Regions from separate parts of the Paenibacillus sp. JT22N1 genome, predicted to be linked through region 2. Evidence: predicted binding sites of a transcription regulator. Region 2 holds the regulator's gene; each other region holds the start of a gene.

Region 1 (5,179 bases), on a different contig from region 2:
TGTTGGATATTCATCCTGCATGGCCGTTACGAACGGTCCTACCAGAACAATGCTACCTTGCAAAGGTAAGGAATTTTTACTATTAATAACATCAATGAAAGAGAGTGATTCATAGCCTGTTGTTGCATCCACTTTCTGCCTCGGCAGTGTGAAGAATTCTGTCGTAACTTGATTTCTTTCGTTCGTTGGCATTACTTTATTGCCGCGCTTCCATTGTCCAGTTGCTTCATCTCGCTTCACTTTGTCCTTATCATCCAGAACTAGATTGGCAAGCGCAACGCTGAACGCAGGTATGTATGCTCCATTCTCATCCGGCAGCCCAACTGGCAGCTTCCGAGCCTTACCATCCTTATCTACAAACACATTAATATGTGCCATTTGCTGCCTACTGGTTGTTAGTGTTGGAGTGGGGTAGTCGATTTTCTCAGGCACAAGGTCGCCTGCTTGTTCTTGCTTGGAGGGATAGTTAATTTGGACGGGCATGATGACATTTTGATACTTTGCCAAAACATCAGCCAATGCTTTATCGTCAGCGGGGTTTTTCGAAGGTTCAGCTAAAACCACGTCTATACCAATTGCTGCTGCGCCTGACTGCTCTAGCTTCTCTATCAATTGCGCATAGGTAGTTCGATCCCACGGAAATTTCCCGATTGCTTTAAGTGATTTCTCATCAATCTTAACAATTTTGATGCGATCCTCTGGTTGACGTTCATCCACAGATTTAGCTTTCCGCAAAACATCTTGGAGGGGACCCTCAACAAAATAAAACAAGCCACTAGAGTTAACCGTGTAGAAATATGTCGAAAATAACATCAACAAAAGTCCTACCGCTAAAGTTTGAATCCATTTCTTCTTACCCATAAGATCCTCCCAATGTTTACTAGTTTCATTGTAAGATGGCAAGTAGAAAATGGCAATAAATAGTTACATGTATATATAATTTGTATCAAAAAAAGAGCTCAATTCCTTTGCAGGAACTGAGCTCTTTCGACATTTTGCGAATCACTTCACAAAATTATGTTTTATACTGATTAGCTAAAAGGTGTATCCGCAACTTTAATGGAATCCGTTGGGCAGCCATCTTGTGCATCCTGTAGATCATCAAAAAGATCTTCTGGGATTTCAGTTACCCCTTTGTTGCCGTCTCCATCAAAAATCACTTCAGCCAAACCTTCATCATCGTAATCATAGATGTCTGGAGCTGTAGCTCCGCAAGCGCCACAAGCGATGCAAGTATCTTTATCAACAAATGTATACTTTGCCATGATTTCTAACTCCTCCTCAAATTATCCTCAATGTAAAATATAATATAAATACGGACAAAGTTCAAACCTTAAAATTAATAACTCTCAAAATATTGTTCAATAAAGTCAGCTATTCCAGGGATATTGTTCAAATCGAAGGAAGGAAAAGCTGCTAAATGAAAGTTGAAATCGCCTATATCTGTTGCAATAGCAATGGGCTCAGGCTCAAGAACTTGAATAATTTCATTTTGCTCTATTGTACGAAAAACTGCAATCTTTGGATGCTTTTCCTTCTTGAAGCCTTCGATAAAAACATAGTCTAGATGTGCATAAGCTCTTAACTGTTCTTCTAGACTTGGATTTCGCTTCTTTTCGAACACATGAACCCCATCTGGAGATAGGGTTACAACCGCTTCTGCACCGGATTCTACAAAAGTCGTTGAGTCCGTCCCTGCTGCTTCTTTATAATGTCCATGCGCATCATGTTTCATTACAGCTATCCGATAGCCGCGCTGCTTCATTTCTACGATTAGCTTGGCCACTAACGTTGTTTTCCCACTGTCCGAATAGCCGGCAAAGCCAATACAATGTGCCATATCTCTTCACTTCTCCTCTTCTTTGTGAAGGGGATTGTTCCTCAAATGGTCCATTTGCAGGGATGTCCCTCTCGCTTTATGATTTCTAATCAACGTTGCAGGATTGTCGCCCATCATCCCCGCGGTTAGAATCGCATTTTCCCCGAATTTATCACGCAGTCCGTCCATAATGCGGTTTAAATTCTCCCGTTTAGGCTGCTTTTCATAATCGAATAGATCCAACTGAACGAACGTTTCTTCCTTCATCGTTAGATTTTGCAGCGTAATCCCAAGCAGCCGAACAGGGTTGCCTTCCTCCCATTGATGATCATATAACTGGCACGAGGTTCGATAAATATCGTCCATATGCTCGGTTGGCGTAGGCAGGGTGACAGATCGTGTAATCGTCCTCATCTCCGGATCACGAATCGTAATTTGGATCGTGGATGCCATTAGCTCCTGCTTGCGAAGTCTTCTTGCAACTTGATCCGCCAAATTTAAAAATACTCGGTGAATTTCTTTGGTATCGGTAAAATCCTGCGGCAGCGTCGTAGTATGTCCAATTGACTTGCTTTGTTCTTGTTCGGGGTTTACAAGTGTTGGGTCAATCCCATTAGCCGAACGCTTCAGATGTGAACCTAAGATGCCAAAGTGTTTACTAAGCAGCAACTCGTCACCTACTGCTAGCTGACCTAACGTATGAATGCCAAGTCTAGTCAGCTTATCCGCCGTCTTTTTACCAATTCCATATAAATAATTACACGGTTTATCCCACAATACTGTGGGAACATCTCGTAGACGCAGGACAGATATCCCGTTCGGCTTCTTCATATCAGAGCCCATCTTGGCAAGCAGCTTATTGGGGGCAACGCCGATCGAACAGGGCAGCTTCAGTTCCTTCATGATCTTTTGCTGGATGTTATTCGCAATCTCAAGTGGGGTTCCAAATTGCTTGGACCCTGTAATATCGACGAAACACTCATCAATTGACATGGATTCCACCATAGGTGAATAGCTATAAGCAATCTGCATAAACCGTCTTGAGAAGCTGCGATACAGCTCGAAATCAGGTCTTATCAGGATCAAATCCGGACATAACTTCAACGCCTGCCTAACCTGCATGCCTGTCTTGATCCCTACAGCGCGCGCAGCATAAGATGAAGTAACAATAATCCCTTTTCGAAGCTCAACACTACCGGCAACAGCAAGAGGCTTCCCTTTATATAAATCAGGCTCAACAGCCTCATGAACAGAGCAATAGAATGCATTCATGTCTATATGCAAAATGACTCTACCTTGCTTGGGATAATGATGCTGAGTTGTCACCATTTAAATTCCCTCCCATTGATAAACGACCAACTATTAGAGCCATTTTCAGCATACAAAAAATTATTCTTTCAAGCAAACGTATTTTTGCGTTATGATGTCTTTACCCATACTATTATGGTATAATCCTAAATTATACATTAGCGCTTTAAAGCAAGCACAAGCACCTACACATCAAGCACCGAAGTCACTTTGCTAGCTTTTGAAGGAGGAACCCATGCCAACATCAGTCAAAATCTTCGACACAACTTTACGAGACGGTACGCAAGGAGAAGGCATCAGCTTATCCGTCGAGGACAAAATTAAAATTGCCCGCAAGCTCGATGAGCTTGGGGTTCATTATATTGAAGGCGGATGGCCGGGCAGCAACAGCAAAGATATTGAATTCTTTGAACGCGCTCGTGACATGAAGTTCACAAATGCGAAGATTACTGCATTCGGAAGCACACGGCGTAAGGATTCCATAGCTGCGGATGATATTAATCTGAACAGACTCGTAGAGTCAGGCGCTCAGGTAGCAACCATCTTCGGTAAATCATGGGACTTCCATGTCACAACAGCCATTCAAACCACACTTGAAGAAAATCTTGCCATGATCTATGATTCCGTTCTTTATTTAAAAAGTTGCGGTCTTGAAGTCATCTATGATGCCGAGCATTTCTTCGACGGTTACAAGAATAATCCCGAGTACGCCTTGCAAACAATCAAAAAAGCACAGGACGCTGGAGCTGATTGGATAGTGCTTTGTGACACCAACGGCGGCTCATTACCTGGAGAAGTAACATCTATTGTCACTACCGTTAAACAAAATGTCACTACCCCCGTTGGCATTCATGCTCATAATGATTGCGAATTAGGTGTGGCAAACAGCCTTGCTGCTGTACAAGCAGGAGCAGGACAAGTTCAAGGAACCATCAATGGTTATGGAGAACGCTGCGGTAATGCTAATCTTAGCTCCATTATCCCTAACCTTCAGTTGAAGCTTGGCTATTCGGTTATTTCAGAGGAGCAACTGCAATCATTAACGCCTGTTTCGAGATACATTAGCGAAATCGCCAACATGCATATGCCTGTTAATCAGCCTTATGTCGGGAATGCGGCATTTGCGCACAAAGGCGGTATTCACGTTTCAGCCATTCTCAAGGATGCTAGCACGTATGAGCATACGAAGCCTGAACTCGTCGGCAATAAACAACGTGTACTTGTTTCAGAGCTTGCAGGGCAAAGCAATGTGCTTGTGAAAGCTCAAGAACTGAATCTAGACTTCAATAAAGAACATCAGAAAACCAAAGAAGTCATTGAGAAAATTAAAGATCTCGAACATCAAGGCTACCAATTCGAAGGAGCCGATGCCACACTTGAGCTTTTGCTGCGCGAAGCATTCGAAGGCCTAGAAGAGATTTTCACATTAGAATCGTTCAAAATGCTTGTTGAGAAATCCGCTAATCAATCGGTCGTTTCCGAAGCCATCGTCAAAGTGAAGGTTCATGGGGAAACGATCTATACCGCGGCTGAAGGCAACGGTCCTGTAAATGCTCTTGACAATGCCTTACGTAAAGCGCTGATCCAATATTACCCTGATATTAAGAACGTCCATCTCTCCGACTATAAGGTACGTGTCCTTGATATCAAAGGTGCTACTGCCGGTAAGGTTCGCGTTCTTATGGAATCAACTGACTTCAAGACAACATGGAATACACTTGGTGTGTCCAGTAACATCATTGAAGCTAGCTGGTATGCACTCGTAGATAGTTTGCGGTATGCACTAATCGGAAGAAAACGTGTAGAGCCTGCGAACAAAGATCAACAAGAGCGCTTAGGCTTAGTAAACCATTAAGGAATAAACCTCTATCGAGCTCACTCAGTGTAGAGCGACCGCATTTAGAGGTTTTATAAGAAGACATTCAAGAAAAGCTGCAAAGAGTACGCCAACCATTGGCGCTCTCTTGCAGCTTTTTTTATTCTTTAATGAGACCCGCAATTTTCTTATCCAAATCTCTAGGTGAGAGTACATGAACGACCTCGCGAATGACC
Region 2 (5,179 bases):
TGTCTTGGTCGTAGGACCCATGGCTCCGATAACATAACGAGGCCACTCCGGTGTCGAAAATTTATTTGCCGCTTCGATTGCCAGTTTGGCTGCCGCAAGATTTAATTCGCGATGACGGTCTTGCAAATCATACTCCGCTAGTACCACGCTCGTGGTCCCGAATGTATTTGTTTCTATCATATCAGCGCCCGCGGCGAAGTAAGCTTCATGAATTTTGCGTATAACATCCGGTCGTGTAACACAAAGAATTTCATTACATCCGTCCAAATCATCGCTCCCGAAATCTTCAGCGGTTAAGTTCTCTTGCTGAATCATTGTACCCATGGCACCATCTAGGATCATGATCTTCTTTTTAAGCTGCTCTTGTATTGGTGTTTTGATCATTGCATGACTCCCTTTCAACTTATCCTAAAGCTATAGAGAATAAAAAAAACGACAAATTATGTTATGCTTTAGTGTAACAGAATCCGGCTTCTATGAAAAGAATTTGAATTATCATATTTACCTATAGGTTTTATCGGAAATTCTTATGTTCAAACATCGACAGCTAGCTGCATTTCCACTATAATACAAAGTATATTTACTTAGAAAGAGGGATGCAGCGTGGCACAAATTAGAATTCGCAATACGAATGAACGTATTGAAGGCGAAGAGCAGGTCAAAGCCTTCTTGGATAGTCAAAATGTTGTTTATGAACACTGGGATGCTAAGAAGCTTCCGGAAACACTGCGTGAGAAATTCATTCTAAGTGATGAAGAGAAAGCTGAAATTATTAGTACTTATGAAGAAGAAATTCGTGATTTGGCTGCTAGACGCGGATATGAAATTTGGGATGTCATTGCGCTTTCCGATTCAACGCCTAACATCGAAGAACTCCTGAAGAAATTCGAGCAGGTGCACACTCATACGGAAGATGAAATTCGTGCAATCGTTTCTGGACGAGGGATTTTCATTATCAAATCCGAAAGTGAAGTTGGCTATTTTGACGTTGAACTTGAACCAGGCGATGTTATCTCAGTTCCTGAGAACACGAACCATTTCTTCACACTTATGGATAACCGTGAAATCGTTGCCGTTCGTCTCTTCATCGAAAAAGATGGCTGGGTTGCTTATAACATTGATGATCCCGAATTTACTAAAGCCTAATTATATTATATGAGAACAAAAACCCAACAGCGCTGGACTTAACGTCCTAAGCAGCCGTTGGGTTTTTGTTTATTCTTTATTTATCCGTTCGCAATAATTGGCAAAATATCTTGAAGACGGGAAACCTCATACACAGGAACGATCTCATCTCCACTTTGAAGCCCATGATGATTAATCCAAATATTGCGCATTCCTACACTGCCAGAACCAAGGATATCGGTTGTCAATTTATCTCCGATCATGATTCCTTCCCCAGCTTCTATCCCAAGTAGTCCCAGTGCATGGTTGAAAATAGATGTCGCTGGCTTACCTACACCAAATTCACCGGAGATCACAATATGATCAAAGTATGGTGCGATATTTGGGACACCTGCTAATTTTTCCTTTTGCAAATCGGGTGAACCATTCGTTAACAACAACAATTGATAGCTGCCTTTCAAAGCGTCCAATACTCGGAACGTTTCCTCATAAACGTAAGGACGGCATCGGCGTTCTGCTGGAAATAGTTCTCCAAGCTTATACCCGAGCTCACGATCCTCTATCCCCAACGCCGCAAGCCCTCTTGTCCAAGATTCCGTACGATAGCCTGGCGCTAGTTTCTCAAGCTTACGAAAGTTCTCATTCTCACCTTGTGTGAAATTTGCCCATAAGCCTTCGAAGGGATTAATCCCAATCATTTTCGTAAATTCAAAAGTTTCAAAAGATTCATATAAAGAACGCGCTTCTTTGCGAACAGAAGCTTCCAACTCCTCGGCATTCACGGCTACTTGCTTTGCAGCTACAGCACATGTTGCTTCGAAAGCTTCCTCCACACTGCGATCATCCCACAGAAGCGTATCATCTAAATCAAAAAGTACGGCTTTCAACGTCATCATTCATTTCCCCTTTTGAATGTTGTATCTATGTGAGCAGCGATTACTCTTCGTCCGTAAACTTGATGGAATCAAGTTGAACTTTAAGATTGCCACGGAATGCTTCAATATACTTCTTTCTGAGTTCGTTGCGTTCATCGATTTCAGCATCTGTTAAGCCAACTGTTTTCGCTTTACGAGCAAGCTCATTAATACGTTCGATATTCTGTTCCATGTTGTCACTCATAATGATCCTCCCAGTCAAAAATTCAATATGAGTACTACTTTGCCATCCCTATTAAGGAATGTCAAGAGACAACAAAAAGAGGCATAGGAACATGTCCAAGCCTCATCATATTTAGAGTCTATTAAAAATAGCATAGTGAAATTATGGAAGCAATAAAACCTGTCCTTCTTTCAGGGAGCTGGTGGTTAAATGATTGATTGTCTTTAATTTATGTATGTACGAACGAACGTTCTCATTACTTTTTTTATGAGTGGAAGCAATATCCCAGAGTGTGTCTCCACGTTGAATAACGACTTGATCTTGTACGACAGCTTTCGGAGTAATGTTAATAGGTTTCACGGAAACTGGGGTTATTGCGTTTGCAGCCCCATCCCCTGCATAGGCTTGAACCATAGCACCAAATGAAAACACAGTACCAAGAATAACTGCTAATAGAATGAAGCGAACAATCGCTTTTGTATAACTAGAATTAAATGTCATCCCTTTGGATGTGCTAGCAGATCTATGAGGTGCGTGTGTAGTGTTAGTGTTTGAATAAGCCATATACATGAGTAATCATCTCCCAAACATTTGTTCTGGTATTAGAATAACACGAACACATGTTTGAGTCAACCGTTTTCTCGAACTTATGTTTGTACGAACTCGGGTTCTATGTTATACTTTGGGTAATGATTCCCAGTATTGGAGTGATAACTATTGAGTAAGATTTCGCAGCGTCAACAAGCTATATTGGAATTCATTAAGAATGAAGTGAAAGATAAGGGGTACCCGCCTTCCGTTAGAGAAATCGGCGAGGCTGTTGGACTAGCTTCTAGTTCTACTGTACACGGTCATTTGGAGCGTCTTGAGAAGAAAGGTATGATTCGTCGAGATCCTACAAAACCCCGTGCTATTGAAATTCTAGGCCTTGACGGTGCTGAAACGCATTTCGCGGTTTCAGTAGCTCGCGTACCTCTCGTTGGTAAAGTAACTGCAGGTGTTCCTATTACAGCAACAGAGAATATCGAAGACTACTTCCCTCTTCCTGTCAGCATGGTAGGAGATAATAATGTGTTCATGCTTAGCGTCATGGGTGACAGTATGATCGAAGCCGGTATTCATAATGGCGATTATGTCATCGTAAAGCAGCAGCAAACCGCTAATAACGGAGACATTGTTGTTGCAATGACAGAAGATGATGAAGCAACGGTGAAACGCTTTTACAAGGAAAAGGATCATATTCGTCTTCAACCGGAGAACTCTGCTTTGCAGCCTATCCTCTTGAAACATGTTACGATACTAGGCCGTGTCATTGGTTTGTTCCGGGATATGTAATAGCCCTACAGCCCTTATTCTACATACAATACCAATGAGAAAGAACCGAGAGGACATTAGTCCCTCGGTTCTTTTGGATGTAAGCAGTCTTACTGCCTTATTTGCAAGCCTCTAATGGAGAAACTCAACTGTAATTGGAAAGCCGATCCAAGTATGGATCTTATAAGCTAATGACATGGGCTTTAATCTCATCAAAAGCCAAAAAGGCTGAACTGTGGATTCAGATAAGAGTCTTTAGAGACTGCTATTCCGTCATTAAGATCGCATTTTGCGGAATTAGAAGCTTCTAGAGGCTTCTATTCGGTAATATTTGGCCCCCATTTGCTTCAACTTTAAGGAATAGAAGTCTTTAAAGGCTTCTATTCTTATAATTTCCACACTTTTGGGCAAATTAGCGGTCTCTAGAGACTTCTATTTTCCAACTACTATCTTTTATCATTAATCTTCTTTCTTCTTTCTTCTTTCTTCTTTCTTCTCTCTTCTCTCTTCTCACTTCTTCCTTACTTTTTCCATTTGGCGTCTTTCATCAGCTATGCACTAACTGCTATTTGCTATCTTCTCTCTATCCCATTGAAAAACCCAGGAGTACCCTTACCTTAGGAATTAAGCTTTCCTAAATTATCAACTAAAATGCAAGTGCCCAATTTCCACGTCGGAAAATAGGTTCAACGGTACCATCACCAAGGACACCATCGATCTCAAGATCCGCCGTCCCGATCATGAAATCCACATGAATCAAACTGGTGTTCCCACCTCGAGCTTTCAGCTCTTCACTTGAAAAAGATACGCCATCCTGCAAATTGATCGGGTAGCAGCTGCCTAAGGCCAGATGGCAGGATGCATTCTCATCGATGCCCGTATTGTAGAAAATGCGGTCAAGATTAGAGATAGGCGAATCGAAAGGTACGAGAGCAACTTCTCCCAAATACCGTGCGCCCTCATCCATATCTAGCAACCTAGCTAGATGCTCATAGCCGACTTCTGCCTGAAAATCCACAACTTTCCCGCCCTCGAACTTGAACGAAAACCGATCCACAAGCGCCCCGTTTACATTTAATGGCTTGGTGCTCGACACAGTCCCATGAACACCTGTTCGCTTAGGCATGGTGAAAACTTCCTCGGTCGGCATATTCGCAACGAATCGTATTCCACTTGCGTTCTCCGTATCACCGCCAAGCCAAATGTGGCCCTCCGGCAGTTCAACTCGCAGATCAGTTCCTGCAGCTCGATATTGTAGTGCTTCGTATTGTTTCTCATTCAAAACGCTGCGAACGCGCTTCAATTGATCCATATGAACTCGCCAAGCCGCTACCGGATCATCTTCATAAACCCGATTTATCCGGAAAATGGCCTCCCACATCGCATCGATCCTCTGTTCTTCAGGCAAATCGGCGTACACTTTGGATGCCCACGCCACAGTAGGCGCTTTGATTAAGCACCAACTGAACTTACTTGTTCTCACATATTGCTGATACTTTGCTCTAGCTGTAGCCATGGCTTTGGATGCCCTAGAAATCATGCTCGCATCAATACCCGCGTACAAATCAGGATCCGGGACTTTGATATTCAGTAAAGCTCCACCGTTTTCTACAAAGCGTTCTAACATATTCGTATACCACTC
Region 3 (5,179 bases), on a different contig from region 2:
CTTTATTTTAGCTACGCAATCCTTAGTGACAGGAACCGCTTTTGCAGCTGATGAGATTTCGAAACTCGTCCTGAATAAAAACGAGCTTGCCTTGCAAGTCGGAGATACAGCCAATCTGACAGCAACCGCCATCTTCGTAAGCGGCTCTACCGAGAATGCAACCGTCAAAACCGATTGGAATTCAGGTTCGACCGATGTTGCCTCCGTCTATGCGGGTGTGGTAACAGCCAAAAAAGAAGGCAAGGCCGTAATAACTGCCACATATATGGGTAAGACCGTAATCGTTAACGTTGATGTTAGCAAAAAGGTAAAATCGTTAACCAAAGATAAACAGTCCCTGGCTCTTCGCCTTAATGCGACAGATCAAGTTAAAATTACAGCTTTTTACGATGATGGCACTTCCGAAGATGTAACGAGCAAGGCTGATTACACCGTCGATACGAGCTCCATTGTGACGGTAACAAATGGTCTAGTGAAGGGACAAAATCCCGGCAGTGCAACGATTACGATTAAATACATGAATCAATCCCTGACATTGCCAGTCGATGTTGAAGTTGTAAGACGTATTGATGCTGTGAAGTCCAATATATCCCTACTGCTTAATGGAACGGAACCAATCGTACTGAACGCTACCTACCCAGATGGTACAAACGCTGACGTATCCGCTAAAGCAGTATGGACCACTGACAAACCGAACGTTGCTGATGTAATTAATGGTTCAGTTAAAGGTTACGGTGTAGGTACAGCTAATTTAACTGCTACATACGGTACTAAGTCGACAACGGTTAAAGTCGATGTGGACAGTACGTTGAAACTCACATTAGATCAACCAAATGTCTTAATGAAGAAAAATACAATTAAAGATCTGAAATTAGAAGCTACCTACATCGACAGCGCTACACCTGTTAACTTTACAGATCGCGCTGAATGGGCTTCGAGTGACGAAGATATCGTCCAAGTCACCAAAGGTAAGCTAACTGCCATATCCATCGGTGAAGCGACGATTTATGCCAAATACGGTGATAAAGTAGTTACAGCTAACGTTGACGTTGAAGTTCCTCGCCGTTTAGTCGTTAGTACCGACCTACTCTCTATGCAAGTAGGCCAAGTGCTTCCCGCCCTTACTCTGACTGCTACTTATGCCGATGGTACAAGCGACAATACCATTGCAGATAGTGCGACTTGGAGTGTGGATAACGACGCCGTTGCATTTGTCAGTAAAGGATTAGTTAAAGCTTATAAATCCGGTGAAGCCACGGTAACCGCTAAATACGGCGGCAAAACAACGACAACCAAAGTCGAAGTCGATATCCCTACGTCTATCAAAGCAAGTAAAAAAGCCGTTAATTTACAAAAAGGCGGGTCCGATAAAGTCACGTTGACCGCTTATTTCAAAGACAATAGAGAATTGGATGTTACATCCCTGGCAGAATGGACGACCAGCTCCAAAGATATCGCCGAAGTACGGGGCGGTGAAATCACAGGGATCTCTACCGGCACAGCAACGATTACAGGGAAATACGGTACACGCACAACTAGCATTCAAGTATCGGTTGGCGTACTGAAAAGTTTGACGGTCAGCCAAGAAAAGCTAGTGATGAAAAAAGGCGATTCTGTTACTTTAACAGCAGAAGCTACATATACCGATGATACAAAAAATAGCAATGCAGCCGCAGATGTCATCTGGACAAGCAGTAATCTCAAAGTAGCCACTGTTGACGGAGGTAAAGTAAAAGCTATAGCTTCTGGAGAAACGACCCTCACAGCTCAACTGGATAGCAAGACAATTACTATCTCGGTCACAGTCGATATGGCTAGCGATCTATCCGCGAATGTCGCCAATCTAGTTTTTGACATGAATGAAACTAGATCCATCGTACTGACGGCTACAGATGCTAGCGGCGCAGCTCGCACTGTCACTAATGAGGCTGAGTGGAAATCGAGCAGCAGCACCATCGCACTAGTATCCAAGGGTGTTGTAACACCGGTATCCCGAGGTAAAGCAACTATAACGGCAACTTATGGCGGTAAAAGTGTATCCATTCCGGTTGAAATCGGCGTGATACAGACACTAGTCGCTGATAAATCTTTCATCGTTACCAAAAGCGGCGATCAAGTACAAGTGAAATTAACCGCTACTTTAGCGGATGGCACTACCAAAGATGTCACGGAAACAGCAACTTGGAAAGTCATGGCCTATAAGCTAGGAACCGTTACGGATGGGCTTTTCACAGCTACTGGTTCAGGCAAAACAACGATCACCGGATCATTCGGCGGCAAAATGGTCGCTATTCCCGTGGAAATCGATTCACTGAAATATTTGAAAACAGATGTCGTCAAAATCGAGCTGCAAGAAGGCAAAACGGCTAAGATTGAGACGCTAGCTACCTACACAGACGGGTCTGAAGAAGATGTAACCAAACCTGCATTATGGACATCGTCGAACATCATGATTGCTGATGTGAAGGATGGTATCATCCGAGCAACCGGCAAAGGAACTGCTAGAATTACGGTCACATATTCCAACATGAGAACGACCGTACAAGTGACAGTTACAAAGTAATACCAATGAAACCGTTGTTCCCAAATTGGGGGACAGCGGTTTTTTCAATTTTACAGAAAGCAGCATAAGTTCTTGCACATAGGGGAATATATCCATACCTACACTTACAGAACCCATTCAACAAATCTTGGAGGTATGGATCATGGTTTCTAGATTTATAAAGTTGGGGATGATTTCTTTTTTGTCAATCACAGCCCTCCTTGGGGCTCATCAGTATCGTATGCATCCTCCTGCCCAGCAAATGATTTCGCAAGCAGATAGTTGGGAAGCTGCCAAACAAGGTTCACCAACTTTCTTTGACACGAATCCGTTCGGCATGCCTGGCGCGGATGCTAATTTGCGTACAATGAGCAGTATGAATAGTCATTCGGCTGCATATGGACTTACACCGCCAACGTCGATGAAGGCTTTAAAGGTCCATACCCAGGCAGTAAGTGATGCGAAAGACAAAGCTTCGCCTTGGTTGAATTACCTAGGTTTGCTTGGTTTACTCGGACTGCTCGGACTCCGCAAACGTCCCCGGACTTCTTAGTGTGTGAAATTTGAGGTTGGTTAAAACGGCCTTTTACCCAGATTAGGGAAAGGCTTTTTTCTATTTCGCTAAATTGTTTACAAACATTTGTTTATACACTAGACATTTGTTTTATTTTGCGTTAAGCTAAAGGTAGTTCTTCGTTTGAAAGGAGCTTTTCATGGATCGTGAACAGCAAATTTTAGCACTCATACGTCAAAATCCATTCATTTCCCAAAATGAAATAGCCAGTATGATAGGCATTTCTCGATCCGCTGTTGCCGGTTATATTGCTGCGTTGACCAAGAAAGGTACGATCCGAGGCCGAGCCTATGTCACATCTGATGAGCTTACAATCATGTGTATCGGCGGCGCGAACCTCGACAGTAAAGCGGTCAGCAAGATGGCCATTCGACTGGCCTCCTCGAATCCGGTCACGGTCACCGAGTCCTGCGGTGGTGTTGCGCGCAATATCGCAGAAACACTCGCTGGTTTATCCTGCCGGACAGCACTCCTAACCGTTGTCGGTGACGATAAGGCTGGCCAGTGGGTGCTTGAAGAAACACGAAAGCGCGGTGTTAACGTCAGCCAAACGATTGTCCTACAGGGCGAGAACACGGGGACTTACACGGCGCTGCTTGATGCCACGGGCGAGATGTTTTTAGCTTTTGCCAACATGGAAATTTACGATAAATGTACACCCCAGCTTTTGATGGACAAATGGTCCCATATTGCCGCTTCACAGCTCGTCATTGTCGATACGAATTTGCCTGCGGATACGCTCCAAGAATTAATTAAGCGCTGCAAAGAAGAAGGCATCACGCTATTCATCGACCCTGTCTCTTCCGAAAAAGCAAAAAAGCTCCCGCAGGAGCTTCATGGTGTTACAGCGATTTTCCCTAACCTTGAAGAGGCTCGACTGCTTGCTGGTTCCTCGGTAGAAACCGATCAAGATTATGCCAAGCTGGCTAGAGCTATTCAGGCACGGGGCGTGAAACACGTATTCATTACACTCGGCAGCGCGGGTGTGATGTATGTAGGCGAGGAAGGTGAGAAGCTTTTCCCTCCTATTCCTACCAAAGTCGTAGAAGTAACCGGCGCAGGCGATGCTCTCCTCGCTGGTATCGCTTATGGTGTGACGCATCAACATACCTTTATGGAGGCCTGCTCCTATGGTCTCGCTGCGGCACATATTACGCTTCAAACCGATCAATCCGTAGCAAGTGAGCTAACCAAAGAACGACTGCAACAAACCATACAATCAATAACTAAAGGAGACTGATCCCTATTATGAACACATCCTACCTGACATTTACCGACGAAGTGAAAGATGCTCTCGCGAACAATAAGCCAATCGTAGCCTTGGAGACAACGATTATTTCCCATGGGATGCCTTATCCGCAGAACATTGAAATGGCTAAAAAAGTTGAGCAAATCATCCGCGACAACGGTGCTGTTCCAGCAACGATTGGCATTATGGATGGCAAAATCAAAATCGGCCTGAATGAGCAGGAGCTTGAGGCTTTCGCGACAACGGCCAATGTAGAAAAAGTCAGCCGTCGTGACTTCCCTTACATCCTATCATCCGGCAAAATCGGCGCGACGACCGTAGCGGCAACGATGATCGGCGCGGCGCTTGCTGGCATCGAAGTGTTCGCTACCGGCGGTATCGGTGGCGTTCACCGCGAAGGTGAAGTGACGATGGACGTCTCCGCTGACTTGACGGAGCTGGCACAAACGAACGTCGCTGTCGTCTGCGCAGGCGTGAAATCGATCCTCGATATTGGCCGTACGCTCGAGTATTTGGAAACCCACGGCGTACCCGTGGTTGGTTTCAAAACGAGCGAGTTCCCGTCCTTCTACGCCCGCGAAAGCGGCTACGGCGTTGATTTCCGCCTCGATGAGGCAGCTGAGGTTGCGGCCATGCTGCGCACCAAGTGGGAGCTGGGCCTCGCCGGCGGCGCCATCATCGCAAACCCGGTCCCTGCGGAATCCGCGATGGACCATAAGGAGATCGAAAGCGTCATCCAGCAAGCGCTGGCTGAGGCCAAAGATCAAAACGTGACCGGTAAGAAGGTCACGCCTTTCCTGCTAGCGCGCATCAA

What was found. Region 2 encodes LexA, which represses DNA repair genes until DNA is damaged. Its sites were predicted from a motif close to CGAACATATGTTCG; they were not measured.
Region 1: a site for LexA is predicted at 3,222-3,235, ahead of AC58UU_RS01920 (DNA polymerase IV). Genes of this name have one in related genera too.
Region 3: a site for LexA is predicted at 3,176-3,189, ahead of AC58UU_RS27710 (carbohydrate kinase). Genes of this name have one in related genera too.

The regions. Positions count from the first base shown of each region.
Region 1 is NZ_JCAUAW010000001.1:408,262-413,440, reverse strand. Features, by position in the region: gene AC58UU_RS01935 (CHASE2 domain-containing protein) at 1-861, opposite strand, end outside; gene AC58UU_RS01930 (ferredoxin) at 1,032-1,265, opposite strand; gene mobB (molybdopterin-guanine dinucleotide biosynthesis protein B) at 1,340-1,840, opposite strand; gene AC58UU_RS01920 (DNA polymerase IV) at 1,847-3,148, opposite strand; gene cimA (citramalate synthase) at 3,363-4,982, shown strand; gene AC58UU_RS01910 (TlpA disulfide reductase family protein) at 5,104-5,179, opposite strand, start outside.
Region 2 is NZ_JCAUAW010000014.1:211,978-217,156, forward strand. Features, by position in the region: gene metH (methionine synthase) at 1-384, opposite strand, end outside; gene AC58UU_RS26090 (1,2-dihydroxy-3-keto-5-methylthiopentene dioxygenase) at 604-1,146, shown strand; gene AC58UU_RS26095 (HAD family hydrolase) at 1,227-2,018, opposite strand; gene AC58UU_RS26100 (DUF896 domain-containing protein) at 2,062-2,244, opposite strand; gene AC58UU_RS26105 (LysM peptidoglycan-binding domain-containing protein) at 2,386-2,793, opposite strand; gene lexA (transcriptional repressor LexA) at 2,941-3,558, shown strand; gene AC58UU_RS26115 (aminopeptidase) at 4,184-5,179, opposite strand, start outside.
Region 3 is NZ_JCAUAW010000016.1:65,943-71,121, forward strand. Features, by position in the region: gene AC58UU_RS27700 (Ig-like domain-containing protein) at 1-2,563, shown strand, start outside; gene AC58UU_RS27705 (hypothetical protein) at 2,706-3,095, shown strand; gene AC58UU_RS27710 (carbohydrate kinase) at 3,256-4,356, shown strand; gene AC58UU_RS27715 (pseudouridine-5'-phosphate glycosidase) at 4,365-5,179, shown strand, end outside.